Regions from separate parts of the Paraoerskovia marina genome, predicted to be linked through region 3. Evidence: riboswitches for the same ligand, from Rfam matches in the RefSeq annotation. Region 3 holds a riboswitch; each other region holds the start of a gene.
What was found. A riboswitch is a leader RNA that binds a small molecule or an ion and turns the genes downstream of it on or off. The one in region 3 is predicted to bind S-adenosylmethionine.
Positions count from the first base shown of each region.

Region 1: linked by a shared signal. The riboswitch ahead of BLU20_RS00035 (rhodanese-like domain-containing protein) and the one ahead of BLU20_RS02840 (hypothetical protein) in region 3 are both predicted to bind S-adenosylmethionine.
Region 2: linked by a shared signal. The riboswitch ahead of BLU20_RS13515 (rhodanese-like domain-containing protein) and the one ahead of BLU20_RS02840 (hypothetical protein) in region 3 are both predicted to bind S-adenosylmethionine.

Region 1 is NZ_LT629776.1:3,373-13,468, reverse strand. Features, by position in the region: gene BLU20_RS00075 (substrate-binding domain-containing protein) at 1-1,212, shown strand, start outside; gene BLU20_RS00070 (phosphoribosylaminoimidazolesuccinocarboxamide synthase) at 1,264-2,199, shown strand; gene purS (phosphoribosylformylglycinamidine synthase subunit PurS) at 2,350-2,610, shown strand; gene purQ (phosphoribosylformylglycinamidine synthase subunit PurQ) at 2,610-3,320, shown strand; gene BLU20_RS00055 (GNAT family N-acetyltransferase) at 3,322-3,825, shown strand; gene BLU20_RS00050 (GNAT family N-acetyltransferase) at 3,836-4,366, shown strand; gene BLU20_RS00045 (LLM class flavin-dependent oxidoreductase) at 4,458-5,504, opposite strand; gene BLU20_RS00040 (O-succinylhomoserine sulfhydrylase) at 5,586-6,863, opposite strand; gene BLU20_RS00035 (rhodanese-like domain-containing protein) at 6,860-7,309, opposite strand; SAM riboswitch class I at 7,315-7,410, opposite strand; SAM riboswitch class IV at 7,523-7,638, shown strand; gene BLU20_RS00030 (aminotransferase class V-fold PLP-dependent enzyme) at 7,670-9,073, shown strand; gene BLU20_RS00025 (CsbD family protein) at 9,177-9,350, opposite strand; gene BLU20_RS00020 (MaoC family dehydratase) at 9,417-10,096, opposite strand, start outside.
Region 2 is NZ_LT629776.1:2,976,085-2,986,180, reverse strand. Features, by position in the region: partial or broken gene BLU20_RS14250 (substrate-binding domain-containing protein) at 1-127, shown strand, start outside; gene BLU20_RS14245 (hypothetical protein) at 317-589, shown strand; partial or broken gene BLU20_RS14435 (PAS domain-containing protein) at 1,058-1,402, shown strand; gene BLU20_RS14240 (hypothetical protein) at 1,423-1,941, shown strand; partial or broken gene BLU20_RS13550 (phosphoribosylaminoimidazolesuccinocarboxamide synthase) at 1,993-2,925, shown strand; gene purS (phosphoribosylformylglycinamidine synthase subunit PurS) at 3,076-3,336, shown strand; gene purQ (phosphoribosylformylglycinamidine synthase subunit PurQ) at 3,336-4,046, shown strand; gene BLU20_RS13535 (GNAT family N-acetyltransferase) at 4,048-4,551, shown strand; gene BLU20_RS13530 (GNAT family N-acetyltransferase) at 4,562-5,092, shown strand; gene BLU20_RS13525 (LLM class flavin-dependent oxidoreductase) at 5,184-6,230, opposite strand; gene BLU20_RS13520 (O-succinylhomoserine sulfhydrylase) at 6,311-7,588, opposite strand; gene BLU20_RS13515 (rhodanese-like domain-containing protein) at 7,585-8,034, opposite strand; SAM riboswitch class I at 8,040-8,135, opposite strand; SAM riboswitch class IV at 8,248-8,363, shown strand; gene BLU20_RS13510 (aminotransferase class V-fold PLP-dependent enzyme) at 8,395-9,798, shown strand; gene BLU20_RS13505 (CsbD family protein) at 9,902-10,075, opposite strand.
Region 3 is NZ_LT629776.1:621,769-631,864, reverse strand. Features, by position in the region: gene BLU20_RS02855 (GNAT family N-acetyltransferase) at 1-305, shown strand, start outside; gene BLU20_RS02850 (ABC transporter substrate-binding protein) at 379-1,668, opposite strand; gene BLU20_RS02845 (cold-shock protein) at 2,152-2,355, shown strand; SAM riboswitch class IV at 2,495-2,609, shown strand; gene BLU20_RS02840 (hypothetical protein) at 2,625-3,062, shown strand; gene BLU20_RS02835 (excalibur calcium-binding domain-containing protein) at 3,184-4,116, shown strand; gene BLU20_RS13645 (hypothetical protein) at 4,307-4,540, shown strand; gene BLU20_RS02830 (amino acid ABC transporter ATP-binding protein) at 4,544-5,356, opposite strand; gene BLU20_RS02825 (amino acid ABC transporter permease) at 5,353-6,336, opposite strand; gene BLU20_RS02820 (ABC transporter substrate-binding protein) at 6,333-7,295, opposite strand; gene BLU20_RS02815 (methionine/alanine import family NSS transporter small subunit) at 7,292-7,459, opposite strand; gene BLU20_RS02810 (sodium-dependent transporter) at 7,456-9,045, opposite strand; gene BLU20_RS02805 (glucose-6-phosphate dehydrogenase) at 9,233-10,096, shown strand, end outside.

The sequences.
Region 1 (10,096 bases), 620 kb from region 3:
GCGGCGACCCTGGCGCTGTGGGCCGACACCGCGGGACGCCAGGGTGCGGGCGGTGGTCGCGAGCTGGAGGTCGTCGGGACCACCCTCACGACGCCGGAGGCGCGGCCGATGATCGGCCGCCGGATCCCGCGGTCGGCATTCCCTCCGCCGGCTCTCGTGGGGACCGAGGCCGCAGGTGCGCCGATCACGTTCGTCATCCCCGTGACCTTCGAGTCGAGCAACTGGGGCGTGCTGATGATCGACGGCGCGGTCGACACCCGCGCCACCAGCGCCCGGGACAAGTTCGACCACTGGGCGGTGATGCTGGCGGTCGCGCTGGACCGTGAGGAGAAGGCCGCGGCGTCCCGCGAGCAGCAGGCCGCGCTGGAGAGGGCCGCCGACCGGGAGCGGCGGCTCGCGCTCGAGGTCCGGGCCTCCGCGGAGCGGTACGCGCTGGCCGCGGACGCGGCGCTGGAGGGGACGTGGGACTGGGACGTCGTCTCCGGCGTCGTCTTCTACTCGGCCCGGTGGAAGGCCCTGCTGGGCCACACGGACGACGAGGTCGGGCAGCGCATCGACGAGTGGACCGGGCGTGTCCATCCGGAGGACCTGCGCGAGGTGCAGATCGCGATCGCGGCCCAGCTGGCCGGGGACCGCGACCCGCTGGTCCTGGAGCACCGCCTGCGAGGGGCGGACGGGGAGTACCGGTGGATGCTGTGCCGGGCCAGGACGGTCGACGACGACGCCGGCCGGAGGGCCCGGATGGTGGGCATCCTCGTCGACAACTCGGATGCGAAGCGTCGCGAGGCGGAGCTCCGGAGCCGGGCTCTCGTGGACCCGCGTACGGGGACCGTGCACCCCGAGCTCTTCGCCGACCGGCTCGACGGGGCCATCGGGCGGGCCCGTGGTCCTGCGGCCTACGACTCCGGCGTCGTCGCGGTCGACGTCCCCGAGGCGAGCGACGTGACGCGCTCCGTCGTGCGCTCGGTGCTCGAGCCCGGGGACAGCCTGTGCGTGCGCGACCGTGAGCTGCTCGTGCTGATGGACGGAGACTCGCCCGGGTCGAGGGCCCGGCGTGCCGCCGCCCTCCAGCAGCTCCTCGGCGACGACGCGCAGTGCGCGTCGGTGACGTCGCTGATGCCGTACACCACGGCGGAGGAGGTGCTCCGCGAGCTGCGCGCGGGCCTGTCGCAGGAGCGCGCCCGTCTCAGGCACCGTCGTCGTGAGTCCTGACGCCCGCGGTGGTGGGAAACTGGGGGCGTGAACTCTGCAGCGTCCCTGAACATGCCCGCCGAATCCGCGGAACTGCCCGGCTGGCGCCACGTCTACTCGGGCAAGGTCCGTGACCTCTACGAGCCCGACCTGCCGAGCTACGGCGGCGTGCACCCGCTGGGGGACGTCGTCCTCGTCGTCGCGAGCGACCGGGTCAGCGCCTACGACCACCTCCTGCGCCCGGGCATCCCGGACAAGGGGACCGTGCTGACGCAGCTCAGCCTGTGGTGGTTCGACCAGCTCGCCGACGTGGTGCCCAACCACGTGGTCTCGACGGACGTCACGGTCGAGCCGGGGGACGGGCTCGTGCCGTCCGACGTCGCGGGGCGGGCCATGATCTGCCGCCGCCTCGACATGTTCCCGGTCGAGTGCGTGGTCCGCGGGTACCTCACGGGTTCGGGGCTGGTTGAGTACCGCGCGGGCCAGAACGTCTGCGGCGTGCCGCTGCCGTCGGGTCTCGTCGACGGGTCGCGGCTGCCGGAGCCGATCTTCACGCCGGCCACCAAGGCCGAGCTGGGCGACCACGACGAGAACGTGACGTTCGAGCAGGTCGCGGCCACGGTCGGCGACGACGTCGCGGCCCGGCTGCGCGAGCTCACCCTCGCCGTCTACGCCCGGGCCGAGCAGATCGCCCGCGAGCGCGGCGTGATCCTCGCCGACACCAAGCTCGAGTTCGGCATCGACCCCACGAGCGGCGCGATCACGCTCGGCGACGAGGTGCTCACGCCCGACTCCTCGCGATTCTGGCCGGCGGACCTGTGGGAGCCCGGTCGCGCCCAGCCGAGCTTTGACAAGCAGTACGTCCGCGACTGGCTGACGTCGCCGGCCTCAGGCTGGGACAAGGCCTCGGACGCGCCCGCGCCGACGCTGCCGGACGATGTCGTCGACCGCACGCGCGACCGCTACCTCGAGGCCTACGAGCGTCTGACGGGCTCGCGTCTGTCCTGACCCACCGCCGTCGACGGTGAGTGAGACGCGAGCGGGACGACGACGCGGGGCCGGTAGGATGTGCGCGGAATCCCGGTGTCGTGGTCCGGCCCGCCCCCGTGGTGGAGTCCGCGGCCAGGCGCCACCATCCCGAGCGCTCGAGGAGCCACCGTGGGACGCGTCGTCGTCGAGGTCATGCCGAAGCCCGAGATCCTGGACCCGCAGGGCAAGGCTGTCGTCGGGGCGCTGCCGCGCCTCGGATTCACCCAGTTCACCGGGGCCCGTCAGGGCAAGCGGTTCGAGCTCGAGGTCGAGGGTGCCGTGACGCCCGAGGTCCTCGCCGCCGCGCGCGAGGCGGCCGAGACGCTGCTCTCCAACCCGATCATCGAGGACGTCGTCCGGGTGGCCGACGCCTCGGAGGAGACCGCCTGATGGCTCTCGACTCCGCCCGCATCGGCGTGGTCACGTTCCCGGGCACGCTCGACGACCGGGACGCGGCGCGTGCTGTGCGACTGGCCGGCGGCGAGCCGGTCTCCCTCTGGCACGGCGACGCCGACCTGCAGGGTGTGGACGCCGTCGTGCTCCCCGGAGGGTTCTCGTACGGCGACTACCTGCGCGCCGGGGCGATTAGCCGCTTCGCACCCATGATGGACATCCTCGTGGACGCCGCGAAGGGCGGTCTGCCCGTCCTCGGCATCTGCAACGGCTTCCAGGTCCTGACCGAGGCGCACCTGCTGCCGGGGTCGATGATCAAGAACGACCACCTGCACTTCGTGTGCCGTGACCAGCAGCTGCGCGTCGAGAACGCCGAGACCGCGTGGACGCGCGACTACACAGCGGGCCAGACGATCACGGTGCCCCTGAAGAACCAGGACGGCCAGTACGTCGCCGACGAGCGCACGCTGGACGAGCTCGAGGCCGAGGGCCGGGTGGCGTTCCGCTACCTCGGTGGCAACCCGAACGGGTCGCGCCGCGACATCGCCGGGGTCACGAACGCCGCGGGCAACGTCGTCGGACTCATGCCGCACCCGGAGCACGCCGTCGAGAAGGGCTTCGGCCCGGACTCCGACGACGGCGCGCGCGCCGGGGTCGACGGGCTCGGCTTCTTCACCTCGATCCTGAGCTCGCTCGTCCACGCCTGACGTGGTCACGGACCCGGGGACACGGATCCGCGAGGTCGCGTGGTCCAACCCGCTGGCGGTGGAGCTGCGTCGGGAGTTCTTCGAGCGGACGAACCTGCGGCTCTACCCTGACGGGTTCGGCCATCTCGCGCCCCGCGACGTGTGGGACGCCGACGACGCGGCGATCGGGCGGTCCGTCGTGCTGACGCTGGTCGCGCTCCGCGACGGGGTCCCGGTCGGGCACGCGGCGCTCCGGGCCCCGGATGACGGCGCACCCGCCGGGTCGGTCGAGCTCGCCAAAGTCTACGTCCGGGACCGGGCGCGACGGTCGGGCGTCGCCACCCGGCTCGTCGAGACCGCCGAGAGCGCTGCCCGCGAGCAGGGGTTCGCGTCCGTCGTCCTCGGGACCGGTCCGCTCCAGCTGGACGCCGCGGCCGCGTACGTGAACCTCGGGTACGCACCGATCACGCCGTACCCGCCGTACGACTCGTTCGGCGACGCACTCTGCTTCGCCAAGCAGCTGTGACGAGGACGGCGTGCTGAAGCCGGGCGGCACGACCGAGATTCGCGCCGTCCCGTGGGGCGCACCCGAGGCCGTCGGCCTGCGACGTGAGTTCACCGAGCAGAGCGATCTCCGCCTCTACCCGCTCCTGTTCGGACATCTCGCGAGCCGGCCCGCCTGGGACGCCGACGACGCCGCGACCGGTCGGGCCGTTCTCCTCACCCTGGTCGCGGACGTCGACGGCCGACCCGCCGGGCATGCCGCGCTGCGCACGCCCGAGGTCGGTGCTCCCGAGGGAGCGCTCGAGGTGACCCGGGTCTTCGTCCGGGCCGGTGCCCGACGACGTGGGGTGGCCTCGATGCTCCTGGCGCACCTGGTCGGCACGGCACGAGATCGCGGGGCGAAGTCCCTCGTCCTGGGCACGGGACCGTCGCAGCCCGAGGCGATCGCCACGTATCGTCGGCACGGATTTCGCCCCGTCGAGCCGTACCCGCCCTACGACCGCTTCTCCGCGCCGCCGTACGACATGTACGGTCCGGCGCTCTGCTTCGCCAAACCTCTCTGACCGGATCCGGTGCGAGGGTTCGTCGACACGCTCCAGGACGACCAGCCCCGAGGAGCCCGTGCGGCCCCTGCCCTGACCGGCCCGACCGTGCTCAGCGCAGCGCGTCGGCCAACAGCTCGAGGGTCGCTGCCCGACCCGGAGCGGCGTCCATGGGGTCGGACTCGCGCGATCCGGAGACGGGCACGAGCATGAGCTCGTCGACCTCGTACCGGTCGGCCAGGCCGCGCAGACGGCCGGCGGCCTCGGCCGGCGTGCCGATCACCCAGCGGTCGCGCATCGCCGCGATCGCCTGCTCGCCGGCCGCGTCGAGCGGGGCGGCCTGCGCCTGCTCGACGGTCTCCTGGGGGCCCATCGGCTTGCCGGTCACCAGACGGGCCATCGAGCGGAGCTGCGGGAGCGCGCGTGCGTGCGCCTCGTCGGAGTCGTCGGCGACGGAGACGTTGAACGTCAGGAACGTCGTCGGGCGGGGGAAGGCCTCGCTCGGCCGGTAGTTCTCGCGGTAGAGGCGGAGCGCGCCGTCGATGCCCTGGCCCGAGAAGTGCGACGCGAACGCGTAGGGCAGTCCCTGCTCGGCGGCCAGACGAGCCGAGTAGTCGCTCGACCCGAGCAGCCAGACCGTCGGTGCGCTCGTCGCGGCCGGGGTCGCGCGCACGTGGTAGTCCTTGCCGTCGCCCAGGCGGAGGCTCGCGCCGTCGGGCGAGGTGAGGGCGAGGATCTGGTCGACGTGCTCAGGGAACTTCTCGACGTCCGACGTCGGCCCGGTGGCCCGCAGCAGGTACGTCACCACGGGGTCGGAGCCTGGTGCCCGCCCGATGCCGAGGTCAATCCGCCCGGGGGCGATCGCCTCCAGGGCCGCGAACTGTTCGGCGACCACCAGCGGGGAGTGGTTCGGCAGCATGACGCCGCCCGAGCCGACGCGGATGCGCTCGGTGCGCGAGGCGGCCGCGGCAATCATCACCGGGGGCGTCGACGCCGCCACAGCCGGCATGTTGTGGTGCTCGGCGAACCAGTAGCGCTCGAACCCGAGACGGTCGGCGAGCTGGACGAGCGACAGCGAGGCGTGGATCGCCTCCGCGCTGGACTGGCCCGTGCGGACGGGGACGAGGTCGAGGACGGAGAGGCGCGGCGTGGTAGTCATCGCCGGGTACAACGCCGCGTCCGGCACCGATGTTCCGTCTCGTCCGTCACGTTCGCGCGGCCCCCCGGGGCGGCGATCGCGTCAGCCCGCGGCGAGCGCCTGCTCGACGTCCTCGATCAGGTCCGCGGGGTCCTCGAGCCCGACCGAGAGACGAACCGTCGTCTCGGCGATTCCGACGGCCGCGCGGCCGTCCGGTCCGAGCTTGCGGTGCGTCGTCGTCGCCGGGTGCGTGATCAGGGACTTCGTGTCGCCGAGGTTGTTCGAGATGTCGACGACGCGGAGTGCGTCGAGGAACTGGAACGACCGCTTCTTCGCCGTCTCGGGGTCCGTGCCGGCGGGGACGTCCAGGTCGAAGGTGACGACCGTCCCGCCGCCGGTCTGCTGCGCGCGGGCCAGGTCGGCCTGCGGGTGTGAGTCGAGGAACGGGTAACGCACGGCCGCGATCCCGGGGAGCGACTCGAGCTGCTCGGCGAGCCGGTGAGCGGCGGCGTTCTGCGCGCGGACCCGGACGTCGAGGGTCTCGAGGCCCTTGAGCAGCGTCCAGGCGTTGAACGGCGACAGCGACGGGCCGGTGTTGCGGATCATCGTCTTCACGGGGCCGTCGATGTAGTCCGACGACCCGAGGATCGCCCCGCCGAGAACACGTCCCTGGCCGTCGATGTGCTTCGTCGCGGAGTACACCACGGCGTCGGCACCGAGCTCGAGCGGCTTCTGCATCAGCGGTGTCGCGAACACGTTGTCGAGGACGACGAGCGCACCCGCACGGTGCGCGAGGTCGCAGACCGCACGGACGTCGACGATGTCCTGCATCGGGTTGGACGGGGTCTCGAAGAAGACGACGTCCGCCGGCGTGGACAGCGCCTCCTCCCACTGGGAGAGGACGTGACCGTCGACGTAGTCGGTCTGCACACCCCAGCGCGCGAAGATCTCGTCGAAGATGACGAGGGTCGAGCCGAAGAGGGCGCGGGCCGCGACGATGCGCGATCCCTGGCCGACGATCGCCGCGAGCGACGTGAAGACGGCCGACATCCCCGTCGCCGTGGCGAAGCAGGCCTCGGCCCCCTCCATCAGGCGCATCCGCTCCTCGAACGTGTGCACCGTCGGGTTGCCGTACCGGGAGTAGATGAAGCGGTCGGCGTCGCCGGTGAACGCGGCCTCGGCCTCGGCGGCTGACTCGTAGGCGTAGCCCTGGGTGAGGAACAGCGCCTCGCTGGTCTCGCCGAACTCGGAGCGGCGGTGCCCGCCGCGCACGGCGAGCGTCGCCGGACGGGCGCTCGCGGGCAGAGGCCCGCGCGCACGGCCTCCGGGCACCTCGCCGGGGCCCGAGGGGCCCGCGACGGACCCGTAGGGCGCGCTCATGCGGAGGTCCACGTGGTGCTCGGCAGGCCGGCGACGCGCCACCCGTTCTGGTTGCGGACGCCGAGCGCGTCGGCGTCGCCCTCGAAGCCCTCGAGCACGTTGTACGCGGGGCCGAGACCGGCCGCGGTCGCGGCGGCGGCGGCACCGATCGAGCGGTTGCCCGACCGGCAGAGGAACACGAGGGTGCGCCCGTCGCCCGGCGTCACGCCGGCCTCGAGGATGGGGTCGAGGAAGTGCGGGTTCGGGCCGAGCTGGGTGACCCAGGGGGTGTACACGGTCTCCTTGTCGAGCGAGGAGACGTCGGCGACGCCGATCGTGCGCCACTCGCCCTCGGTGCGGACGTCGACGAGCACCGCACGCTCGTCGGTGGCGAGGATCTCCCACGCGTCCTGGGGGGTGATGTGACCGGCAAAGCCGTCGGCGGGTCGGATGTCCGGGGTGCTCATGAGCTCCTCCATCGGTCGTGGCGGTAGCACCCGCGCCCTGAGGGCCAGGGGGGTTGCTGCGGCGTCATCGTGCCAAGTCACTCAGCCGCTCTGGATGGTTGGAGGGATCGTACGTCACGGCGGACGGGCGTCAACACGCCGTCTCAGAATTGATGCCCACGATGCGAGATCGGCTTTTGACAGGCCCGGACCGGCTCGCCATTCTTGGAGGCAGGTCATGAGTGCCAGCGCGAAACCCCGGTTTGCTGGCCGGCAACCCTCCTCCCACGGTGGGGTGCCCCGGGTGACGACCCGGCCGTTCACCAGGTGGTGCGCGGCAAGCGTGGGACGCCGCGGCGTCCCGGATCTTGGAGGACTGCAGTGAGCGCACCAACTCTCGGGACCACGGTCTGTGACCACCTGGACCCCGTGCTCCCCGTCACCGGCGCCGAGACCCTCGTCCCGCGGGTCGGTGCCGCCCCGATCCGGTACGCCAACCTCGACGTCGCCGCCTCGGCCCCCGCCCTGGCGAGCGTCGCCGAGCGCGTCGCCGAGGTGCTGCCGCTGTACGCGAGCGTGCACCGCGGTGCGGGGTACCTCTCGCAGGTCTCGACCGCCCTGTACGAGGCCTCCCGGCGCACCATCGGCGACTTCGTCGGCGCACGGCCGGACGACGTCACGGTCGTCACGCGCAACACCACCGACTCGTTGAACCTGCTCGCCGGCTGCGTCCCCGCGGGGCCCGACGGCCTGCCGGGTCGGGTCCTGGTGCTCGACCTCGAGCACCACGCCAACCTGCTGCCCTGGCAGCGCGGGAGCGCGACGGTGCTGACCGCCGCACCGACGGTCTCCGGCACGCTCGCGGCCCTGCGCGCCGAGCTCGCGCGGACCCCCTACGTCCTGCTCGCCGTCACCGCGGCGTCGAACGTCACGGGGGAGTCTCTGCCCCTCGCGGACGTCGTCAAGATCGCGCACGACGCCGGAGCCCGGGTCGTCCTCGACGGCGCCCAGCTGGTCCCGCACCGCAGGGTCTCGCTCGCCCGGAGCGGCGCCGACTGGATCGCGTTCTCCGGCCACAAGACCTATGCGCCGTTCGGCGCGGGCGCGCTCGTCGGCCGCCGCGACTGGCTCGACTCGGGCACGCCCTACCTGGCCGGTGGCGGGGCCGTGCGTCAGGTCGGGCTCGACGAGACCCGGTGGCAGTCCGCACCGGCCCGCCACGAGGCAGGGTCGCCCAACGTCATCGGCGCCGTGGCGCTCGCGGCGGCCTGCGACGCGCTCGCGGCGGTCGACCCGGCCGAGCTCGCCGAGCACGAGGCCGTGCTGCGACGGCGCCTCGTCGACGGCCTGTCGGCGATCGAGGGGGTCGAGGTCGTCAGCCTCTGGCCCGACGCCGAGGACCCGGTCGGTGTCGTGACGTTCGCCGTCGAGGGGCACGACCCAGGCTTCGTGGCCGCCTACCTCTCGGCCGAGCACGGCATCGGTGTGCGTGACGGACGGTTCTGCGCCCACCCGCTGCTCTCACGGCTCGGGCTGACCGGCGGGGCCATTCGCGCCTCGGTCGGTGTCGGTACCGCGGGTGAGGAGGTCGAGCGCCTGATCCGTGCCCTCGAGACGTTCGTCGCCCAGGGCACGCAGGTGGAGTACACCGTCGTGGACGGCTGCTGGACCGTCGTCGACGACCCTCGTCCCGTGCCCGCCGGCTCCGGGCTCTCCGGTCTCTTCGCCACGGCAGCGGCCGGCTTCGTCGCCGAGTCCGCCGGATGCGGCCCGCTGCCGGAGTAGCCGCGAGCGGCGAGACGACGGTCCGGCGCCGCCCGGCCTCGCACCCTCACCTGGCAGCACGACGGCCCCCACCCGCAGCGGGTGGGGGCCGTCGTGGTCAGCGTCAGTGCTTGAAGGCGTCCTTGGCCTTCTCGCCTGCCTGCTTGACGTCGGAGGAGGCCTGGTCGGCCTTGCCCTCGGCCTCAAGACGCTCGTTGTCGGACGCCTTGCCGGCGCCCTCCTTGATCTTGCCCTGAGCGTCTTCTGCTGCGTTCGAGATCTTGTCGCCGATACCCATGTGCTGCTCCTTTCGTCGGTGAGACCGACCGTAAGGAGGTCGTACGGAACTCGCACGCCGAGACCGTCAGCGTGGTGTCACCGACCCGTTGAGGTGCAGCAGACGCTTGCGCGCATTCCATCCGGTGATGGACCACACGCCCTCGGTGCCCGGCCGGACGGAGACGTCCACGACGCCGGGCAGCACGACCGGACGGGCGAACTGCACGTCCCAGTCGTAGGCGTCGCCCCGCGCCGGCCCGACCTGCGCCAGGGCGCGCGCCGCCGTGTACATGCCGTGGGCGATGGTGCGGGGAAACCCGAAGGCCTTGGCGCCGAGCACCGAGACGTGGATGGGGTTCCGGTCGCCCGAGACCGTCGCGTACGCCTTGCCGACCCGGGCGTCGAGCCGCCACCGTGCCGTGGGGAGCGGCGGGACGAACTCGGGTCGCTCCGTCTCCTCGGGAGCCGGGGCGAGGTGGACACCCTTGGCCAGGTACGTCGAGACGCCCGTGTACGCGGGGGAGTCGTCCCCGATGACCGTCACGTCGGTGACCAGGTCGACCTGGGTCCCGCGACGGTGACCGCGCAGGCCCTCCGCCCGGGCCGTCACCGTCACCGACTCGCCGAGCTCGACGGGACGGAAAAGGCTGACGTGGTTCTCGACGTGGACCATGCCGAGCAGCGGCAGAGGGAACTCGGGCCGCACCATCAGGGCCGTCGCGAGCGGGAACCCGAGCACGTGAAGGAACCCGGCAGGCATCGTCT
Region 2 (10,096 bases), 630 kb from region 3:
CCAGGCCGTCGTCGGCTTCGACCACTCCGACTCGGGAGCGCGCGTCCGACCGCGTCTGGCGACGGTCGAGCCGCACCACGACCGCGTCGGCGCGCTGGCGGCGCGCCTCCTGCTCGCGAGGATCGGGGGCGAGGACGTCCGCGGCGACTTTCACTGCGCCGCCACGCTGGTCACCCGAGAGTCCTGCGGATGCCTCGGTGGCGGACGCGGCGCCGACCGGGCCGAGGAGGGCGAAGCCTGCCCCCGCGAGCGCCTGCTCACGACCGCCCGCTCGATCTTCGGGGTCTCCGGGGACGGCGAGTCCACGTCCGGCCGTGTGGTCCCGACCGTCGACGCCTGGCACGACGCGGTCTGCGAGGTCCTCGACCGCGGTGCGTCCGACCGGGCACCCGGGGCGCGGGCACTCCAGGCGATCGCGGACGCCACGGCGGCCCTGCCCCATCCCGAGGCGTTGGAGCGGTTGATCCCCGCGATCCGCGCGGTGGAGGACGCGGTCGCCGACCGGGTCCGTGCGCCGCGCCCGACGCGGGCCTCGGCAGCTCGTGTCCGGGCCGTCCGTGCGGTCGGACGGACCTCGTCACGGCCGTGACCACCGGGTGTGCCCAGGTGAGTCTTCACCGCTCCGGCCGGCTCGAACGGATGATCGCCGATCAGTACGAGCTCGACCTCGACCTCATGCACGCCGACCGCGACGAGCTGCGCGGACTCGACTGGATGCCCGCGGCCACCGTGGCGCGGCGCGACCCTGGCGCTGTGGGCCGACACCGCGGGACGCCAGGGTGCGGGCGGTGGTCGCGAGCTGGAGGTCGTCGGACCACCCTCACGACGCCGGAGGCGCGGCCGATGATCGGCCGCCGGATCCCGCGGTCGGCATTCCCTCCGCCGGCTCTCGTGGGGACCGAGGCCGCAGGTGCGCCGATCACGTTCGTCATCCCCGTGACCTTCGAGTCGAGCAACTGGGGCGTGCTGATGATCGACGGCGCGGTCGACACCCGCGCCACCAGCGCCCGGGACAAGTTCGACCACTGGGCGGTGATGCTGGCGGTCGCGCTGGACCGTGAGGAGAAGGGCCGGCGTCCCGCGAGCAGCAGGCCGCGCTGGAGAGGGCCGCCGACCGGGAGCGGCGGCTCGCGCTCGAGGTCCGGGCCTCCGCGGAGCGGTACGCGCTGGCCGCGGACGCGGCGCTGGAGGGACGTGGGACTGGGACGTCGTCTCCGGCGTCGTCTTCTACTCGGCCCGGTGGAAGGCCCTGCTGGGCCACACGGACGACGAGGTCGGGCAGCGCATCGACGAGTGGACCGGGCGTGTCCATCCGGAGGACCTGCGCGAGGTGCAGATCGCGATCGCGGCCCAGCTGGCCGGGGACCGCGACCCGCTGGTCCTGGAGCACCGCCTGCGAGGGCGGACGGGGAGTACCGGTGGATGCTGTGCCGGGCCAGGACGGTCGACGACGACGCCGGCCGGAGGGCCCGGATGGTGGGCATCCTCGTCGACAACTCGGATGCGAAGCGTCGCGAGGCGGAGCTCCGGAGCCGGGCTCTCGTGGACCCGCGTACGGGGACCGTGCACCCCGAGCTCTTCGCCGACCGGCTCGACGGGCCATCGGCGGGCCCGTGGTCCTGCGGCCTACGACTCCGGCGTCGTCGCGGTCGACGTCCCGAGGCGAGCGACGTGACGCGCTCCGTCGTGCGCTCGGTGCTCGAGCCCGGGGACAGCCTGTGCGTGCGCGACCGTGAGCTGCTCGTGCTGATGGACGGAGACTCGCCCGGGTCGAGGGCCCGGCGTGCCGCCGCCCTCCAGCAGCTCCTCGGCGACGACGCGCAGTGCGCGTCGGTGACGTCGCTGATGCCGTACACCACGGCGGAGGAGGTGCTCCGCGAGCTGCGCGCGGGCCTGTCGCAGGAGCGCGCCCGTCTCAGGCACCGTCGTCGTGAGTCCTGACGCCCGCGGTGGTGGGAAACTGGGGGCGTGAACTCTGCAGCGTCCCTGAACATGCCCGCCGAATCCGCGGAACTGCCCGGCTGGCGCCACGTCTACTCGGGCAAGGTCCGTGACCTCTACGAGCCCGACCTGCCGAGCTACGGCGGCGTGCACCCGCTGGGGACGTCGTCCTCGTCGTCGCGAGCGACCGGGTCAGCGCCTACGACCACCTCCTGCGCCCGGGCATCCCGGACAAGGGGACCGTGCTGACGCAGCTCAGCCTGTGGTGGTTCGACCAGCTCGCCGACGTGGTGCCCAACCACGTGGTCTCGACGGACGTCACGGTCGAGCCGGGGGACGGGCTCGTGCCGTCCGACGTCGCGGGGCGGGCCATGATCTGCCGCCGCCTCGACATGTTCCGGTCGAGTGCGTGGTCCGCGGGTACTCACGGGTTCGGGGCTGGTTGAGTACCGCGCGGGCCAGAACGTCTGCGGCGTGCCGCTGCCGTCGGGTCTCGTCGACGGGTCGCGGCTGCCGGAGCCGATCTTCACGCCGGCCACCAAGGCCGAGCTGGGCGACCACGACGAGAACGTGACGTTCGAGCAGGTCGCGGCCACGGTCGGCGACGACGTCGCGGCCCGGCTGCGCGAGCTCACCCTCGCCGTCTACGCCCGGGCCGAGCAGATCGCCCGCGAGCGCGGCGTGATCCTCGCCGACACCAAGCTCGAGTTCGGCATCGACCCCACGAGCGGCGCGATCACGCTCGGCGACGAGGTGCTCACGCCCGACTCCTCGCGATTCTGGCCGGCGGACCTGTGGGAGCCCGGTCGCGCCCAGCCGAGCTTTGACAAGCAGTACGTCCGCGACTGGCTGACGTCGCCGGCCTCAGGCTGGGACAAGGCCTCGGACGCGCCCGCGCCGACGCTGCCGGACGATGTCGTCGACCGCACGCGCGACCGCTACCTCGAGGCCTACGAGCGTCTGACGGGCTCGCGTCTGTCCTGACCCACCGCCGTCGACGGTGAGTGAGACGCGAGCGGGACGACGACGCGGGGCCGGTAGGATGTGCGCGGAATCCCGGTGTCGTGGTCCGGCCCGCCCCCGTGGTGGAGTCCGCGGCCAGGCGCCACCATCCCGAGCGCTCGAGGAGCCACCGTGGGACGCGTCGTCGTCGAGGTCATGCCGAAGCCCGAGATCCTGGACCCGCAGGGCAAGGCTGTCGTCGGGGCGCTGCCGCGCCTCGGATTCACCCAGTTCACCGGGGCCCGTCAGGGCAAGCGGTTCGAGCTCGAGGTCGAGGGTGCCGTGACGCCCGAGGTCCTCGCCGCCGCGCGCGAGGCGGCCGAGACGCTGCTCTCCAACCCGATCATCGAGGACGTCGTCCGGGTGGCCGACGCCTCGGAGGAGACCGCCTGATGGCTCTCGACTCCGCCCGCATCGGCGTGGTCACGTTCCCGGGCACGCTCGACGACCGGGACGCGGCGCGTGCTGTGCGACTGGCCGGCGGCGAGCCGGTCTCCCTCTGGCACGGCGACGCCGACCTGCAGGGTGTGGACGCCGTCGTGCTCCCCGGAGGGTTCTCGTACGGCGACTACCTGCGCGCCGGGGCGATTAGCCGCTTCGCACCCATGATGGACATCCTCGTGGACGCCGCGAAGGGCGGTCTGCCCGTCCTCGGCATCTGCAACGGCTTCCAGGTCCTGACCGAGGCGCACCTGCTGCCGGGGTCGATGATCAAGAACGACCACCTGCACTTCGTGTGCCGTGACCAGCAGCTGCGCGTCGAGAACGCCGAGACCGCGTGGACGCGCGACTACACAGCGGGCCAGACGATCACGGTGCCCCTGAAGAACCAGGACGGCCAGTACGTCGCCGACGAGCGCACGCTGGACGAGCTCGAGGCCGAGGGCCGGGTGGCGTTCCGCTACCTCGGTGGCAACCCGAACGGGTCGCGCCGCGACATCGCCGGGGTCACGAACGCCGCGGGCAACGTCGTCGGACTCATGCCGCACCCGGAGCACGCCGTCGAGAAGGGCTTCGGCCCGGACTCCGACGACGGCGCGCGCGCCGGGGTCGACGGGCTCGGCTTCTTCACCTCGATCCTGAGCTCGCTCGTCCACGCCTGACGTGGTCACGGACCCGGGGACACGGATCCGCGAGGTCGCGTGGTCCAACCCGCTGGCGGTGGAGCTGCGTCGGGAGTTCTTCGAGCGGACGAACCTGCGGCTCTACCCTGACGGGTTCGGCCATCTCGCGCCCCGCGACGTGTGGGACGCCGACGACGCGGCGATCGGGCGGTCCGTCGTGCTGACGCTGGTCGCGCTCCGCGACGGGGTCCCGGTCGGGCACGCGGCGCTCCGGGCCCCGGATGACGGCGCACCCGCCGGGTCGGTCGAGCTCGCCAAAGTCTACGTCCGGGACCGGGCGCGACGGTCGGGCGTCGCCACCCGGCTCGTCGAGACCGCCGAGAGCGCTGCCCGCGAGCAGGGGTTCGCGTCCGTCGTCCTCGGGACCGGTCCGCTCCAGCTGGACGCCGCGGCCGCGTACGTGAACCTCGGGTACGCACCGATCACGCCGTACCCGCCGTACGACTCGTTCGGCGACGCACTCTGCTTCGCCAAGCAGCTGTGACGAGGACGGCGTGCTGAAGCCGGGCGGCACGACCGAGATTCGCGCCGTCCCGTGGGGCGCACCCGAGGCCGTCGGCCTGCGACGTGAGTTCACCGAGCAGAGCGATCTCCGCCTCTACCCGCTCCTGTTCGGACATCTCGCGAGCCGGCCCGCCTGGGACGCCGACGACGCCGCGACCGGTCGGGCCGTTCTCCTCACCCTGGTCGCGGACGTCGACGGCCGACCCGCCGGGCATGCCGCGCTGCGCACGCCCGAGGTCGGTGCTCCCGAGGGAGCGCTCGAGGTGACCCGGGTCTTCGTCCGGGCCGGTGCCCGACGACGTGGGGTGGCCTCGATGCTCCTGGCGCACCTGGTCGGCACGGCACGAGATCGCGGGGCGAAGTCCCTCGTCCTGGGCACGGGACCGTCGCAGCCCGAGGCGATCGCCACGTATCGTCGGCACGGATTTCGCCCCGTCGAGCCGTACCCGCCCTACGACCGCTTCTCCGCGCCGCCGTACGACATGTACGGTCCGGCGCTCTGCTTCGCCAAACCTCTCTGACCGGATCCGGTGCGAGGGTTCGTCGACACGCTCCAGGACGACCAGCCCCGAGGAGCCCGTGCGGCCCCTGCCCTGACCGGCCCGACCGTGCTCAGCGCAGCGCGTCGGCCAACAGCTCGAGGGTCGCTGCCCGACCCGGAGCGGCGTCCATGGGGTCGGACTCGCGCGATCCGGAGACGGGCACGAGCATGAGCTCGTCGACCTCGTACCGGTCGGCCAGGCCGCGCAGACGGCCGGCGGCCTCGGCCGGCGTGCCGATCACCCAGCGGTCGCGCATCGCCGCGATCGCCTGCTCGCCGGCCGCGTCGAGCGGGGCGGCCTGCGCCTGCTCGACGGTCTCCTGGGGGCCCATCGGCTTGCCGGTCACCAGACGGGCCATCGAGCGGAGCTGCGGGAGCGCGCGTGCGTGCGCCTCGTCGGAGTCGTCGGCGACGGAGACGTTGAACGTCAGGAACGTCGTCGGGCGGGGGAAGGCCTCGCTCGGCCGGTAGTTCTCGCGGTAGAGGCGGAGCGCGCCGTCGATGCCCTGGCCCGAGAAGTGCGACGCGAACGCGTAGGGCAGTCCCTGCTCGGCGGCCAGACGAGCCGAGTAGTCGCTCGACCCGAGCAGCCAGACCGTCGGTGCGCTCGTCGCGGCCGGGGTCGCGCGCACGTGGTAGTCCTTGCCGTCGCCCAGGCGGAGGCTCGCGCCGTCGGGCGAGGTGAGGGCGAGGATCTGGTCGACGTGCTCAGGGAACTTCTCGACGTCCGACGTCGGCCCGGTGGCCCGCAGCAGGTACGTCACCACGGGGTCGGAGCCTGGTGCCCGCCCGATGCCGAGGTCAATCCGCCCGGGGGCGATCGCCTCCAGGGCCGCGAACTGTTCGGCGACCACCAGCGGGGAGTGGTTCGGCAGCATGACGCCGCCCGAGCCGACGCGGATGCGCTCGGTGCGCGAGGCGGCCGCGGCAATCATCACCGGGGGCGTCGACGCCGCCACAGCCGGCATGTTGTGGTGCTCGGCGAACCAGTAGCGCTCGAACCCGAGACGGTCGGCGAGCTGGACGAGCGACAGCGAGGCGTGGATCGCCTCCGCGCTGGACTGGCCCGTGCGGACGGGGACGAGGTCGAGGACGGAGAGGCGCGGCGTGGTAGTCATCGCCGGGTACAACGCCGCGTCCGGCACCGATGTTCCGTCTCGTCCGTCACGTTCGCGCGGCCCCCGGGGCGGCGATCGCGTCAGCCCGCGGCGAGCGCCTGCTCGACGTCCTCGATCAGGTCCGCGGGGTCCTCGAGCCCGACCGAGAGACGAACCGTCGTCTCGGCGATTCCGACGGCCGCGCGGCCGTCCGGTCCGAGCTTGCGGTGCGTCGTCGTCGCCGGGTGCGTGATCAGGGACTTCGTGTCGCCGAGGTTGTTCGAGATGTCGACGACGCGGAGTGCGTCGAGGAACTGGAACGACCGCTTCTTCGCCGTCTCGGGGTCCGTGCCGGCGGGGACGTCCAGGTCGAAGGTGACGACCGTCCCGCCGCCGGTCTGCTGCGCGCGGGCCAGGTCGGCCTGCGGGTGTGAGTCGAGGAACGGGTAACGCACGGCCGCGATCCCGGGGAGCGACTCGAGCTGCTCGGCGAGCCGGTGAGCGGCGGCGTTCTGCGCGCGGACCCGGACGTCGAGGGTCTCGAGGCCCTTGAGCAGCGTCCAGGCGTTGAACGGCGACAGCGACGGGCCGGTGTTGCGGATCATCGTCTTCACGGGGCCGTCGATGTAGTCCGACGACCCGAGGATCGCCCCGCCGAGAACACGTCCCTGGCCGTCGATGTGCTTCGTCGCGGAGTACACCACGGCGTCGGCACCGAGCTCGAGCGGCTTCTGCATCAGCGGTGTCGCGAACACGTTGTCGAGGACGACGAGCGCACCCGCACGGTGCGCGAGGTCGCAGACCGCACGGACGTCGACGATGTCCTGCATCGGGTTGGACGGGGTCTCGAAGAAGACGACGTCCGCCGGCGTGGACAGCGCCTCCTCCCACTGGGAGAGGACGTGACCGTCGACGTAGTCGGTCTGCACACCCCAGCGCGCGAAGATCTCGTCGAAGATGACGAGGGTCGAGCCGAAGAGGGCGCGGGCCGCGACGATGCGCGATCCCTGGCCGACGATCGCCGCGAGCGACGTGAAGACGGCCGACATCCCCGTCGCCGTGGCGAAGCAGGCCTCGGCCCCCTCCATCAGGCGCATCCGCTCCTCGAACGTGTGCACCGTCGGGTTGCCGTACCGGGAGTAGATGAAGCGGTCGGCGTCGCCGGTGAACGCGGCCTCGGCCTCGGCGGCTGACTCGTAGGCGTAGCCCTGGGTGAGGAACAGCGCCTCGCTGGTCTCGCCGAACTCGGAGCGGCGGTGCCCGCCGCGCACGGCGAGCGTCGCCGGACGGGCGCTCGCGGGCAGAGGCCCGCGCGCACGGCCTCCGGGCACCTCGCCGGGGCCCGAGGGGCCCGCGACGGACCCGTAGGGCGCGCTCATGCGGAGGTCCACGTGGTGCTCGGCAGGCCGGCGACGCGCCACCCGTTCTGGTTGCGGACGCCGAGCGCGTCGGCGTCGCCCTCGAAGCCCTCGAGCACGTTGTACGCGGGGCCGAGACCGGCCGCGGTCGCGGCGGCGGCGGCACCGATCGAGCGGTTGCCCGACCGGCAGAGGAACACGAGGGTGCGCCCGTCGCCCGGCGTCACGCCGGCCTCGAGGATGGGGTCGAGGAAGTGCGGGTTCGGGCCGAGCTGGGTGACCCAGGGGGTGTACACGGTCTCCTTGTCGAGCGAGGAGACGTCGGCGACGCCGATCGTGCGCCACTCGCCCTCGGTGCGGACGTCGACGAGCACCGCACGCTCGTCGGTGGCGAGGATCTCCCACGCGTCCTGGGGGGTGATGTGACCGGCAAAGCCGTCGGCGGGTCGGATGTCCGGGGTGCTCATGAGCTCCTCCATCGGTCGTGGCGGTAGCACCCGCGCCCTGAGGGCCAGGGGGGTTGCTGCGGCGTCATCGTGCCAAGTCACTCAGCCGCTCTGGATGGTTGGAGGGATCGTACGTCACGGCGGACGGGCGTCAACACGCCGTCTCAGAATTGATGCCCACGATGCGAGATCGGCTTTTGACAGGCCCGGACCGGCTCGCCATTCTTGGAGGCAGGTCATGAGTGCCAGCGCGAAACCCCGGTTTGCTGGCCGGCAACCCTCCTCCCACGGTGGGGTGCCCCGGGTGACGACCCGGCCGTTCACCAGGTGGTGCGCGGCAAGCGTGGGACGCCGCGGCGTCCCGGATCTTGGAGGACTGCAGTGAGCGCACCAACTCTCGGGACCACGGTCTGTGACCACCTGGACCCCGTGCTCCCCGTCACCGGCGCCGAGACCCTCGTCCCGCGGGTCGGTGCCGCCCCGATCCGGTACGCCAACCTCGACGTCGCCGCCTCGGCCCCCGCCCTGGCGAGCGTCGCCGAGCGCGTCGCCGAGGTGCTGCCGCTGTACGCGAGCGTGCACCGCGGTGCGGGGTACCTCTCGCAGGTCTCGACCGCCCTGTACGAGGCCTCCCGGCGCACCATCGGCGACTTCGTCGGCGCACGGCCGGACGACGTCACGGTCGTCACGCGCAACACCACCGACTCGTTGAACCTGCTCGCCGGCTGCGTCCCCGCGGGGCCCGACGGCCTGCCGGGTCGGGTCCTGGTGCTCGACCTCGAGCACCACGCCAACCTGCTGCCCTGGCAGCGCGGGAGCGCGACGGTGCTGACCGCCGCACCGACGGTCTCCGGCACGCTCGCGGCCCTGCGCGCCGAGCTCGCGCGGACCCCCTACGTCCTGCTCGCCGTCACCGCGGCGTCGAACGTCACGGGGGAGTCTCTGCCCCTCGCGGACGTCGTCAAGATCGCGCACGACGCCGGAGCCCGGGTCGTCCTCGACGGCGCCCAGCTGGTCCCGCACCGCAGGGTCTCGCTCGCCCGGAGCGGCGCCGACTGGATCGCGTTCTCCGGCCACAAGACCTATGCGCCGTTCGGCGCGGGCGCGCTCGTCGGCCGCCGCGACTGGCTCGACTCGGGCACGCCCTACCTGGCCGGTGGCGGGGCCGTGCGTCAGGTCGGGCTCGACGAGACCCGGTGGCAGTCCGCACCGGCCCGCCACGAGGCAGGGTCGCCCAACGTCATCGGCGCCGTGGCGCTCGCGGCGGCCTGCGACGCGCTCGCGGCGGTCGACCCGGCCGAGCTCGCCGAGCACGAGGCCGTGCTGCGACGGCGCCTCGTCGACGGCCTGTCGGCGATCGAGGGGGTCGAGGTCGTCAGCCTCTGGCCCGACGCCGAGGACCCGGTCGGTGTCGTGACGTTCGCCGTCGAGGGGCACGACCCAGGCTTCGTGGCCGCCTACCTCTCGGCCGAGCACGGCATCGGTGTGCGTGACGGACGGTTCTGCGCCCACCCGCTGCTCTCACGGCTCGGGCTGACCGGCGGGGCCATTCGCGCCTCGGTCGGTGTCGGTACCGCGGGTGAGGAGGTCGAGCGCCTGATCCGTGCCCTCGAGACGTTCGTCGCCCAGGGCACGCAGGTGGAGTACACCGTCGTGGACGGCTGCTGGACCGTCGTCGACGACCCTCGTCCCGTGCCCGCCGGCTCCGGGCTCTCCGGTCTCTTCGCCACGGCAGCGGCCGGCTTCGTCGCCGAGTCCGCCGGATGCGGCCCGCTGCCGGAGTAGCCGCGAGCGGCGAGACGACGGTCCGGCGCCGCCCGGCCTCGCACCCTCACCTGGCAGCACGACGGCCCCCACCCGCAGCGGGTGGGGGCCGTCGTGGTCAGCGTCAGTGCTTGAAGGCGTCCTTGGCCTTCTCGCCTGCCTGCTTGACGTCGGAGGAGGCCTGGTCGGCCTTGCCCTCGGCCTCAAGACGCTCGTTGTCGGACGCCTTGCCGGCGCCCTCCTTGATCTTGCCCTGAGCGTCTTCTGCTGCGTTCGAGATCTTGTCGCCGATACCCATGTGCTGCTCCTTTCGTCGGTG
Region 3 (10,096 bases):
CGACCGACGACACGCTCGCCTGCGGAGAGATCGGCTGGGTGCTGCACCCCGACGCCGCCGGGCGCGGGTACGCCACCGAGGCCGCGCAGGCGTTGCTGACGATCGCGTTCGAGGAGTACTCGATGTACCGCGTCGCCGCGCAGCTCGACCCCCGCAACACCGCGTCGGCACGGCTCTGCGTACGTCTGGGAATGCGGCAGGAGGCCCACCTGCGGCAGAACTGGTGGTGCAAGGGCGAGTGGACGGACACCGCCGTCTACGGGATGCTCGCGGCCGAGCACGCGGGCTCGCCCGGTGTCCCATGAGGAAGGGCCCGGCACCAGACGGTGCCGAGCCCTCCTCGGTTGCCGCGCCGTTGCGGCGGGGGTGTGGAGAGGGTCAGCCGATCTGACCCTCGACAGCACGCGTGAAGTTCTGCACGTTGCTGCTGTCGTACTCGTAGACACCGATGAACGCCGACGACGGGTCGTTGTCGTCGTTCAGGGGGCCGGTGCCGGAGACGCCCACGTAGTGGATGTCGTCGCCCGCCTCGAGCGCCTCGACGCCCTCCGCGAAGCTGCTGACCTCGGTGCCGCCGTCGGCGCCCGACACGGACTTGATGTTGTCCGCGATCGTCTGGCCGTCGGCCGATCCACCACGCACGGCCGCGAGGGCCGCGAGGATCGTCGCGTCGTACGACTCGGGGCCGTAGGCGTACGAGGTGAGCTCGCCACCCTCGGAGTCGGCGTAGAACGCGTCGAGACGCTCCTTGAACTCACCCTTGGCCTCGGCACCGGGGATCGTCCCGATGACGCCCTCGAGGGTGCCCTCGTCGAAGTCACCCTCGTACGACGCCGTGTTCCCGTCGCAGAAGAACGTCTTGCCGCCGAGGTCCCAGCCCTGGGCCACGAGCTCGGTGACGATCGCCTTGGTCTCGTCGAACGCGATCACGGAGATGACGTCGGGGTCCTGCGCGAGCAGGTCGGTGACCTGTGCGGAGAAGTTCGACTCGCCGGGCTGGAACTCCTGCCCGGCCCCGGTGCCGCCGTAGACCGCCTCGGCCCCGCCTGCCTCGATCGTCTGCTGGACGTTGTCGCGCAGGCCCGTGCCGTAGTCCTCGTTCTGGACGAGGAAGCCGACCTTGGTGGCCCCCGAGTCGAGGATGAGCGAGCCGAGGGCGGAGCCCTGGACGGAGTCCGGCGGGGCGGTGCGCGCGAAGAGGTCGCTGTAGCCCGAGAGCGTGGTCGACGTGTTGGCGGGCGAGATCTGCATGACGCCGGCCTCGGTGACCATGTCGACGACGTTCAGCGAGACGCTCGACGACGCGGCGCCGATCATCACGTCAGCGTCCTTGCCGATGAGGTCGGTCGCCGACTGGGTCGAGACGTTGAAGTCCGTCGAGTCGCCGGAGTCTGCGCCCTCGATGGTCACGTCGTTGCCGAGCACGCCGCCGGCCTCGTTGATCTCGTCGACCGCGAGGCCGACACCTGCGACCTCGGGCGGGCCGAGGAACGCGAGGGTTCCGGTCAGGGGCAGGAGCGTCCCGACGACGAGCTGGTCGTCGCCGCCGCCGCCGTCGCCGCCACCGTCGGCACTGTCGCCGCCGTCGTCGGTCGAGCAGGCCGCCAGGCCCAGGCTGAGGGCTGCAGCGAGCGCGAGGCTTCGCGTCGCAAGGGTCCGTCGCTTCATAAGTCTTTTCCCTCCGAGGTGGACCTGTGATCCACGACACCATTCGTGCCGTGCGGTCACAGTAGGCAGCGAATGTGTCGGCGATGTGTCCTGGGGCACAGTTCCGCCCGATCGTTACCGTGATGTGACTCATGACACGTTTCGTCTCACCTGGCGGGCAATACCGGCACGATCGTGCCGTTTCGGCGGCGACGACGTCGCACAGCCCCGCCTCGACCCGCGACCGCACCGCCTGGCCGCGCGTGCAGCACCGGCGGCAGCGGCGGCACCGGCGGCGCGGAAATCTCCACATGATTCTGCCGTCAGGCCATGGTGTCCCTGGCTCAAACCCGGTACGCTCGTACTCGCAGAATGCAGTTCGCTTGTCCTTGCGCTTCGGTCTCCGGACCGGGCGGACCTTGTTTACCCAAGAGTTGACGACGAATCACCGTGATGCCGGCCTCGGAAGTCGGGGCCGTTGACACCTCTTGAAGGAGAAACAAGATGACGCTCGGTACCGTGAAGTGGTTCAACTCGGAGAAGGGCTATGGCTTCATCGCCCCCGAGGACGGCTCCGCCGACGTGTTCGCCCACTACTCGGCGATCCAGACGCAGGGCTACCGCACGCTCGAAGAGGCGCAGCGCGTCGAGTTCGACGTGACGCAGGGCCCCAAGGGCCCGCAGGCGGAGAACATCCGCCCCGCGTGATTTTTTCTCAGCCCGCCGCCTGACGCGGCAGCTGAACCGACGACCCCTCGCCACTCGTGGCGGGGGGTCGTTCTGCGTGCGGACGCGGTGCCCGACGACGGGCTCGCCATCCGCGGGCGGATCGGCCTACGATGGTCGCGGTCATGAGGCCCCGTGGTATCGCCCTCCGGCGTGCGGGACCGGCAACCGCGCCAGTGCGCACGGTGCTCCCGGAGGAAGACCCGCCCCCGCCGCCGGTGGGGGAAGCGCACCACGTCAGGAGTACGCAGATGGCCTCCGCCACCACCCTTCCCCTCGCCGGCACGCGCACGCCCGAGGCCACCGCGGCTGTGTTTCCGGTCACACCGGGGTACGGGTTCACACCGACGCAGCGCGCCGCCCTCGACGCCACGCCGTGGGGATGGCGCACCGGGGTGGTGCGGTCCGTGTCGGAACGACTCACGTGTGTCGGCTACGACGCCGACGTCCTCCCTGCCGCGCCGTCCGGACCGACGGGTCTCGGAGAGCCCGCACCGGTGCCGAACCGCGCCATCCTCTGGCACGCCGCTGATCTGCGGGCCGCGCTCCACGTCGGGGACCTCGTCGCCGTCCACGAGGAGCACCACGCCCTGCGGTACGTCGTCGACGACGCGCACGACGCGATCCGGACCGTCTCCGCGTTCGTCGAGTGCGGCGTCGGCCCCGCTCCCCGCCCCGCGACCACCTGACCGGAGGCCGCTCCCGACACGGGAGGCCGGCGTCGTCCGCCTGCCCAAAAATGCACACGGTCTGGCGCAAACCACCTCGCTTGCCGCATAGTGTTCCGCGCAACCGATCGAGGAGCCTGACATGCGTTTCAACCCGCCCCCGGGGTGGAGCACCCCGCCCGGGTTCGAGCCCGATGCGACCTGGTCGCCCGACCCGTCGTGGCCCCCGGCCCCTCCCGGCTGGGAGTACTGGGTCGACGACGACGACGCCACGACCGTGGTCCCCGCCGCGACCGATCCGGGTGCCACCGCCGTCATGCAGGCGGTCCGCACTCCGGCGGCCACGAGCACGAGGACGACCACCGTCCGGAGCTCGGGCGACAGGACGGCCACCAGCGGGTCGACCACCCGCAGCCCGTCGGGGTCGACACCGACCGCGTCCGCCAGCGGCGTCGTCGCCCTGGGCGCGACCCCCGACGACTCCCCGGCCGCCGGGGCGCCGTCACGCGGCAGCCGATCCGGCGCGGGCAACCCGAGCAAGGACGGGTCCTCCGGACGGCGCACCGCGACGGGCCCGATGGTCGCCGCCGCGATCGGCGGGCTCTGCGCAGGGCTCGTCATCGGGCTGGTCCTCGCGTTCGCCGCACGGGGCGACGCGAGCGAGGCGATCGCCGAGGCGAACGCCTCGCAGGCCAAGGCCGAGGCGGAGCGCGACTCCCTCGCGGACGACCGCGCCGAGTTCGAGACGCACATGGAGGACCTGACCGCCCAGCAGGAGCAGCTCGCCGAGGACCAGGCCGCGCTCAAGGACGAGCAGGACGCGCTCGACGACCGGGAGAGCGAGATCAGCGACCGCGAGGACGAGGCGCAGAACAGCAACAACCAGAACCAGAACCAGAACAACAACCAGGGCAACAACCAGAACAACGACAACCAGAACAACAACCAGAACGCCGACAAGACGTACTGGGACTGCGGGGAGGCGAAGCGCGACGGCGTCGCGCCGATGCGCGAGGGAGACCCCGCCTACAACGCGATCCTCGACTGGGACCGCGACGGCGTGATCTGCGACTGAGGCCTCCGCGGGCGTCCGGTCCGTCCGGTACGGGGCGTTTTACCTCACCTGTTCGGCCACGGATCGGTAACGGAGGCTCGTTCAGCGAGCGTGCGACCACGGCGAACCACAGACTCGGAGGCGGGCAGGCACACACGTCTGCCCGCTTCGTGCGCCGTGCACGAGCAGCCGCAGTGCCCTGGAGGTCTCCGTGCCACAGTCCGCCCGGATCAGCGCATCACCGTCGACGACGTCGCCCGCGAGCCTCGTGCAGGCACCGCAAGAGCGTGCCGCCCACCCCGTCGCCGACGGTGCCGTGACGCATGACGCCCACGACTTCACGTTCTCGCAGCGGCTGCTGCGCCACCCGGTCGCCCTCACCTCTGCCGCGATCGTCGTCGGCCTGGGCGGCGGAGTAGGCCTCGGAGCGCTCGTCCGGGGCTGACGCCTACAGCACGTGCGCGAGGAAGTCCTGCGTGCGCTGCTCGCGCGGCGTGACGAGCACCTGCTCGGGCGCCCCCTGCTCGACGATCACACCCTCGTCCATGAACACCACCTGGTCGGCGACCTCGCGGGCAAAGCCGATCTCGTGGGTCACGACGACCATCGTCATCCCGGACCGTGCCAGGTCCTGCATCACGCCCAGCACCTCCCCCACGAGCTCGGGGTCGAGGGCCGAGGTGGGCTCGTCGAAGAGCATGAGCTCGGGGTCCATCGCCAGGGCCCGCGCGATGGCGACTCGCTGCTGCTGCCCCCCGGAGAGCTGGGCCGGGTAGTGGTCGGCGCGGTCGGAGAGCCCCACGCGGTCCAGGAGCTCGAGCGCCCGGGCCCGGGCCGTCGACCTCGAGTCCCCCCGGACCTGTACCGGCGCCTCCATGACGTTCTCGAGGGCGGTGCGGTGCGGGAAGAGGTTGAAGCGCTGGAAGACCATGCCGATGCGCGAGCGCTGGCGTGCGACCACCTTGGGGTGCAGCCGGTGCAGGCGGGTGCGCCCACGGCGGGTGACCTCGCGGTAGCCCATGCGTTCGCCCGCCACCTCGACGGAGCCGGCGTCGATCTCCTCGAGCTCGTTGATGCAGCGCAGCAGGGTCGACTTCCCCGACCCCGAGGGACCGAGGATGACGCTGACGGCCCCCGGCTGCACCGTCAGGTCGACGCCGCGCAGGACGTGCAGGTCGCCGAACAGCTTGTGGAGGCCCTCGATCTGCACCATCGGCGCCGTGGCCGCCGCGGGGTCCGGGGTGGTGGGCTGCGTGGTCATGGCGTCACGTCCAGGAAGGGGTCGTCGGTGGTGGTGCCGGACTGCCGGATGGCGGCCTGGCGGCTCGGGCGGCCCGCGCGTCGTCGTCCTCCGCCCGGGCGCCCGGTCCCGCCGTCGGAGCCGAACCCCTTGCCGTAGTACCGCTCGATGTAGTGCTGCCCGACCATGAGGATGCTCGTGATGACGAGGTACCAGATCGCCGCGACCATCAGGAGCGGGATCGGCAGGAAGATCCGGTTGGCGATCGCGTTGGTGGCGAACGTCAGGTCCAGGGTGAACGGCACCGCGAGGACGAGGGACGTCGTCTTGAGCAGGGAGATCGTCTCGTTGCCCGTCGGCGGGACGATCACGCGCATGGCCTGGGGCAGGACGACGCGGCGCAGGATCTTGCTCTCGCTCATCCCCAGGGCCTTCGCCGCCTCGCTCTGACCGGGGTCGACGGAGCCGAGCCCGGCGCGCACGATCTCGGCGAGGTAGGCGGCCTCGTTGAGCGCGAGGCCCAGGACGGCGGCGTAGAAGGCCGTGATGACGTCGGCGGTGTCGAAGGAGAAGAACTCGGGCCCGAACGGCACGCCGACGCTCAGGCGCGGGTACAGCACCGACAGCAGGCCCCAGAAGACGAGCTGCGTGTACACGGGGGTGCCGCGGAAGATCCAGATGTAGGTCCAGCTCGTCCAGCGCAGGACGGGGTTCTGCGACCGCCGCATGATCGCCAGGGTGACGGCGAGCAGGACCGCGATCGCCATCGCGAGGAACGTCAGGAGCAGGGTCCACCCGACGCCCTGGACCACGCGGGTGTCGAAGAGGTAGGCGCCGACGACGTCCCAGCGGTAGTTGTCGTTGGTGACCAGGCCGTTGACCGCCATCGCGGCGAGCACGCCGATGACGACGGCGGAGATCCACCGCCCGGGCCGCGGGACGGGCACGGCGTGGATGCGCCCGGGGATCGGGTCGGTCTCGGGGGTCGGGGTCTGGCTCATGAGATCTCCGGCTGGATATCGAAGGAGTCGACGGCGCCCTGCTCGTTGCCCCACGCCGTCAGGATGCGCTCGTAGTCGCCCGAGGCGTCGAGCGACTCGAGGGCGGCCTGGATGGCGAGGGCGAGGTCGTCGTCACCGAGCTCGACGACGATCCCCTGGTCGGCCTCGGCCCGGACGCTGCCGAGCTGTTCCAGGCGTCCGCCCGTCCGGGCGACCGCGAAGGCCGCGATGGGCGAGTCGGTGTACATGACGTCCGCGCGTCCGCCGACGAGGTTGGTCGTCACCTCGTTCTGCTGGTTGAACGGCAGGATCGTGATCTCGGGGTCGCCCGCGGCCACGCACTCGTCGGAGATCACGGGGATCTCCTCGTTCTGCACGGTCCCGACCTGCACGGCGACGGTGGTCCCGCACAGGTGGTCGGGGTCGATCTCCCGGGGGTTGCCCGCGAGCACCGTGTACGACTCGCCGGCGTTGAAGTAGTTGATCATCGTGACCGCCTCGAGGCGCTCCGGCGTGATCGTGAACGACGAGATCCCGACGTCGTACGTCGAGCCGACCGACGGGATGATGCTCGTGAAGTCGGCGATCTCGGGGGCGCTCTCGAGCCCCATGACGGCGGCGACGGCGGCGATGATGTCGAGGTCGTACCCGATCGGCGTCTGCCCGTCCTCGGCGAGGAACTCGGCGGGGGCGTAGGCCCCGTCGACCCCGACCGTGAGCAGGCCGCCGGCCGCGACGTCGTCCGGGACGAGCGCGACGACGTCGGGGTCGGGCTGGATCGTGGACACGTCGACCTCGGGGATGGTCACCCCGCCGCTCTCGCCGATGATCTCCTCGTCCGAGACCTGAGTGCACCCCGCGGCGACCAGCGCCGTGACGGTCAGCACCCCGGCGATCCGGAGGCCCGACGTCGGACGGCGGGCGGGCCCGGGAGGGTGCTGTGCGGGGTGCGAGGTCATGACTCCCTGGAGTCTACGACGGGCGCGACGCCGTCGTCGTCGTGGCCGCCCTCGGGGAGGTTCTCCGCCTCCGGGCGCCGGCGGAGCGCGACGATGCTGGCGATCAGACCGCCCCAGACGACGACGATCGTCACGATGAGAAAGATGACGGCGGTGCTGGTCATCGACGTGCCTCCTTGACGGCGCTGGTGGGCTGCGGCTTGGGCGGGTACTCCGGCCAGGGCACGAACCCGTCCACGGACTCGTGCCGGCGCACCATCGGCATGACGACGGCGAGCACGACCATGAACGCGACGGAGCCCCAGCCGACGGTCACGAGGTACCAGGTGGGGTAGCCCTCGTACCCCTCGGAGATCAGCGTGACGATGCGCGAAGCGAGCATGTACGTGAGCAGGACGGGTGCGAGGATCCCGACGCAGAACCGCCACCAGGACCCGAGCTGGAACGTCGAGACGGTGTTGAGGTGGTACTGGAGCTCCTTGCCCCGGCGCAGCACCCACATCAGCAGCACGGTCATCAGGACGGCGGACCCGACGATCCCGATGTTGTTGGCCCAGTTGTCGGTGGTGTCGAGGTAGATCAGCCCGGTGGTCGATCCGAGCAGCACGATCGAGATGACGGCACTGACGCTCCCGATGCCCACGGCGGACGCCCGGGGGCTCCAGCCGAACTTCTCCTGGAAGCCCGAGGAGACCACCTGCAGGATCGACAGCAGCGACGTGAGCCCCGCGAGCACGAGCGTGCCGAAGAAGAGCGCCCCGAAGAGCTGCCCGCCGGGCATCTCCGAGATCACCGCGGGGAAGGTCATGAACGACAGACCCACACCGGTGAGGTTTTCGAGCTGGTCGATCGCGACGCCCTCGTTGAAGGCGAGGAACCCGAGCGTGGCGAAGACACCGATCCCCGCGAGGATCTCGAACGAGGAGTTGGCGAACGCGACGACGAGGCCGGGTCCGGTCATGTTCGACCGGCGCGGGCGGAACGACGAGTAGGTGATCATGATGCCGAAGGCGATCGAGAGCGAGAAGAAGATCTGGCCGTACGCCGCGATCCAGACGTTCGCGTCCGTGAGCGCCGACCAGTCCGGGGTGAACAGCGCGTTGAGCCCGTCCGCGGCGCCGTCGAGGAAGAGGGCGCGGACGACGAGCACCGTGAAGGTGACGACGAGCAGCGGGATGAACACGACGTTCGCCCGCTCGATGCCCTTGGCCACGCCGGCACCGAGGATCACGATCGTCACGACCCACACGGCGACCAGCGGGATCAGCACGCCGGGCACGAAGTCGAGGCTGAACCCGGGCTCCCCGACCTGCAGGTACTCGCCGACGAAGAACCCCGTCGGGTCGTCGCCCCAGGCAAAGTTGAACGAGAAGAAGAAGTAGCTGACCGCCCACGCGATCACGGCCGTGTAGTACAGCGCGATCACGATGCAGATGCCGATCTGGAACCAGCCGAGGCTCTCCAGCCCACGCGAGATCCGCCGGAAGGCCTGCGGCGGCGCGCCACGGAACCGGTGCCCGACGGCGTAGTCGAGGAAGAGGATCGGGATGCCGGCGGTGAGCAGCGCGATCAGGTACGGCACCATGAACGCGCCGCCGCCGTTCTCGTACGCCACCCCGGGGAACCGCCAGATGTTGCCGAGGCCGATGGCTGATCCGACCGCGGCAAGGATGAAGGCCGTCTGACCGCTGAACTGCTCGCGCGGTCGACGCCGTGCGCCGGCGGACGGCGTGGACTCTGAGCCTGCCATGGGTACCTCGCTCGGTGTGGGGCGGCCGCCGTGGGGTGGAGCGGCCGGTGTTCGTGGACTGGGGGCACAGTAGCGCCGTGCGGGGGTGCCAGCACGGCGGACCGTCGGTGATTGTGAACCAGGACCCGACGTCCGCGTGCACATCGCCAAAGTGTGAACGCGGCCCGGCGGTCGTAGCGTCGTGCCCATGACGACGACGCGAGACGAGCCCGAATCTCTCCTCCTCGTGCTGCACGGCGCCCGGGGAGACCTCGCCGCCCGGATGGTGCTGCCCTCGATGTACCTGCTGTACCGCCGCGCCCTGCTGCCGGACGAGTGGCGGATCATCGGCACGGGGCGCGCGGAGATGACGGACGACGAGTTCATCGACCACGTCCACGACGCACTCGAGAAGTACTCGGACGAACCCCTCGACTCCGGATGGCACGACTTCGCCGCCCGCCTGGCGTACACCACCGAGGTCACCGAGGACGCCCCCTGGGAGCAGGAGCAGGCGATCGGGGACCAGACGAACAAGGGCGCGCTCCTCGTGCACTACCTCGCGGTACCGCCGTCGGCCTTCGCCCCGATCACCCGGGCGCTCGCGAAGCACGATCTGCTGACCGACGCCCGCGTCGTCTACGAGAAGCCGTTCGGGACGTCGCCGGAGTCGTTCACCGAGCTGGACGCGCTGGTGCACGAGCACCTGGACGAGGAGCAGGTGTTCCGCATCGACCACTTCCTCGCGAAGGAGGGCACCCAGAACCTGCACGTCCTCCGGTTCGCCAACGAGCTGTTCGCGCACTCCTGGAACCGGAAGCACGTCGCGGAGGTGCAGATCGACGTCCCCGAGACGCTGGACGTCGCCCAGCGCGCCGAGTTCTACGACGCCACGGGCGCGTCGCTCGACATGCTGGTGACGCACCTGTTCCAGGTCGCGTCCGAGGTGGCGCTCGAGACCCCCGACTCGCTCGACGTCGACGCGCTCGTCGCCGCCCGCGAGGAGGTCTTCCGGTCCTTCCGCGAGCTCGACCCGACCGACGACGTCGTCCTCGGTCAGTTCACCGGGTAC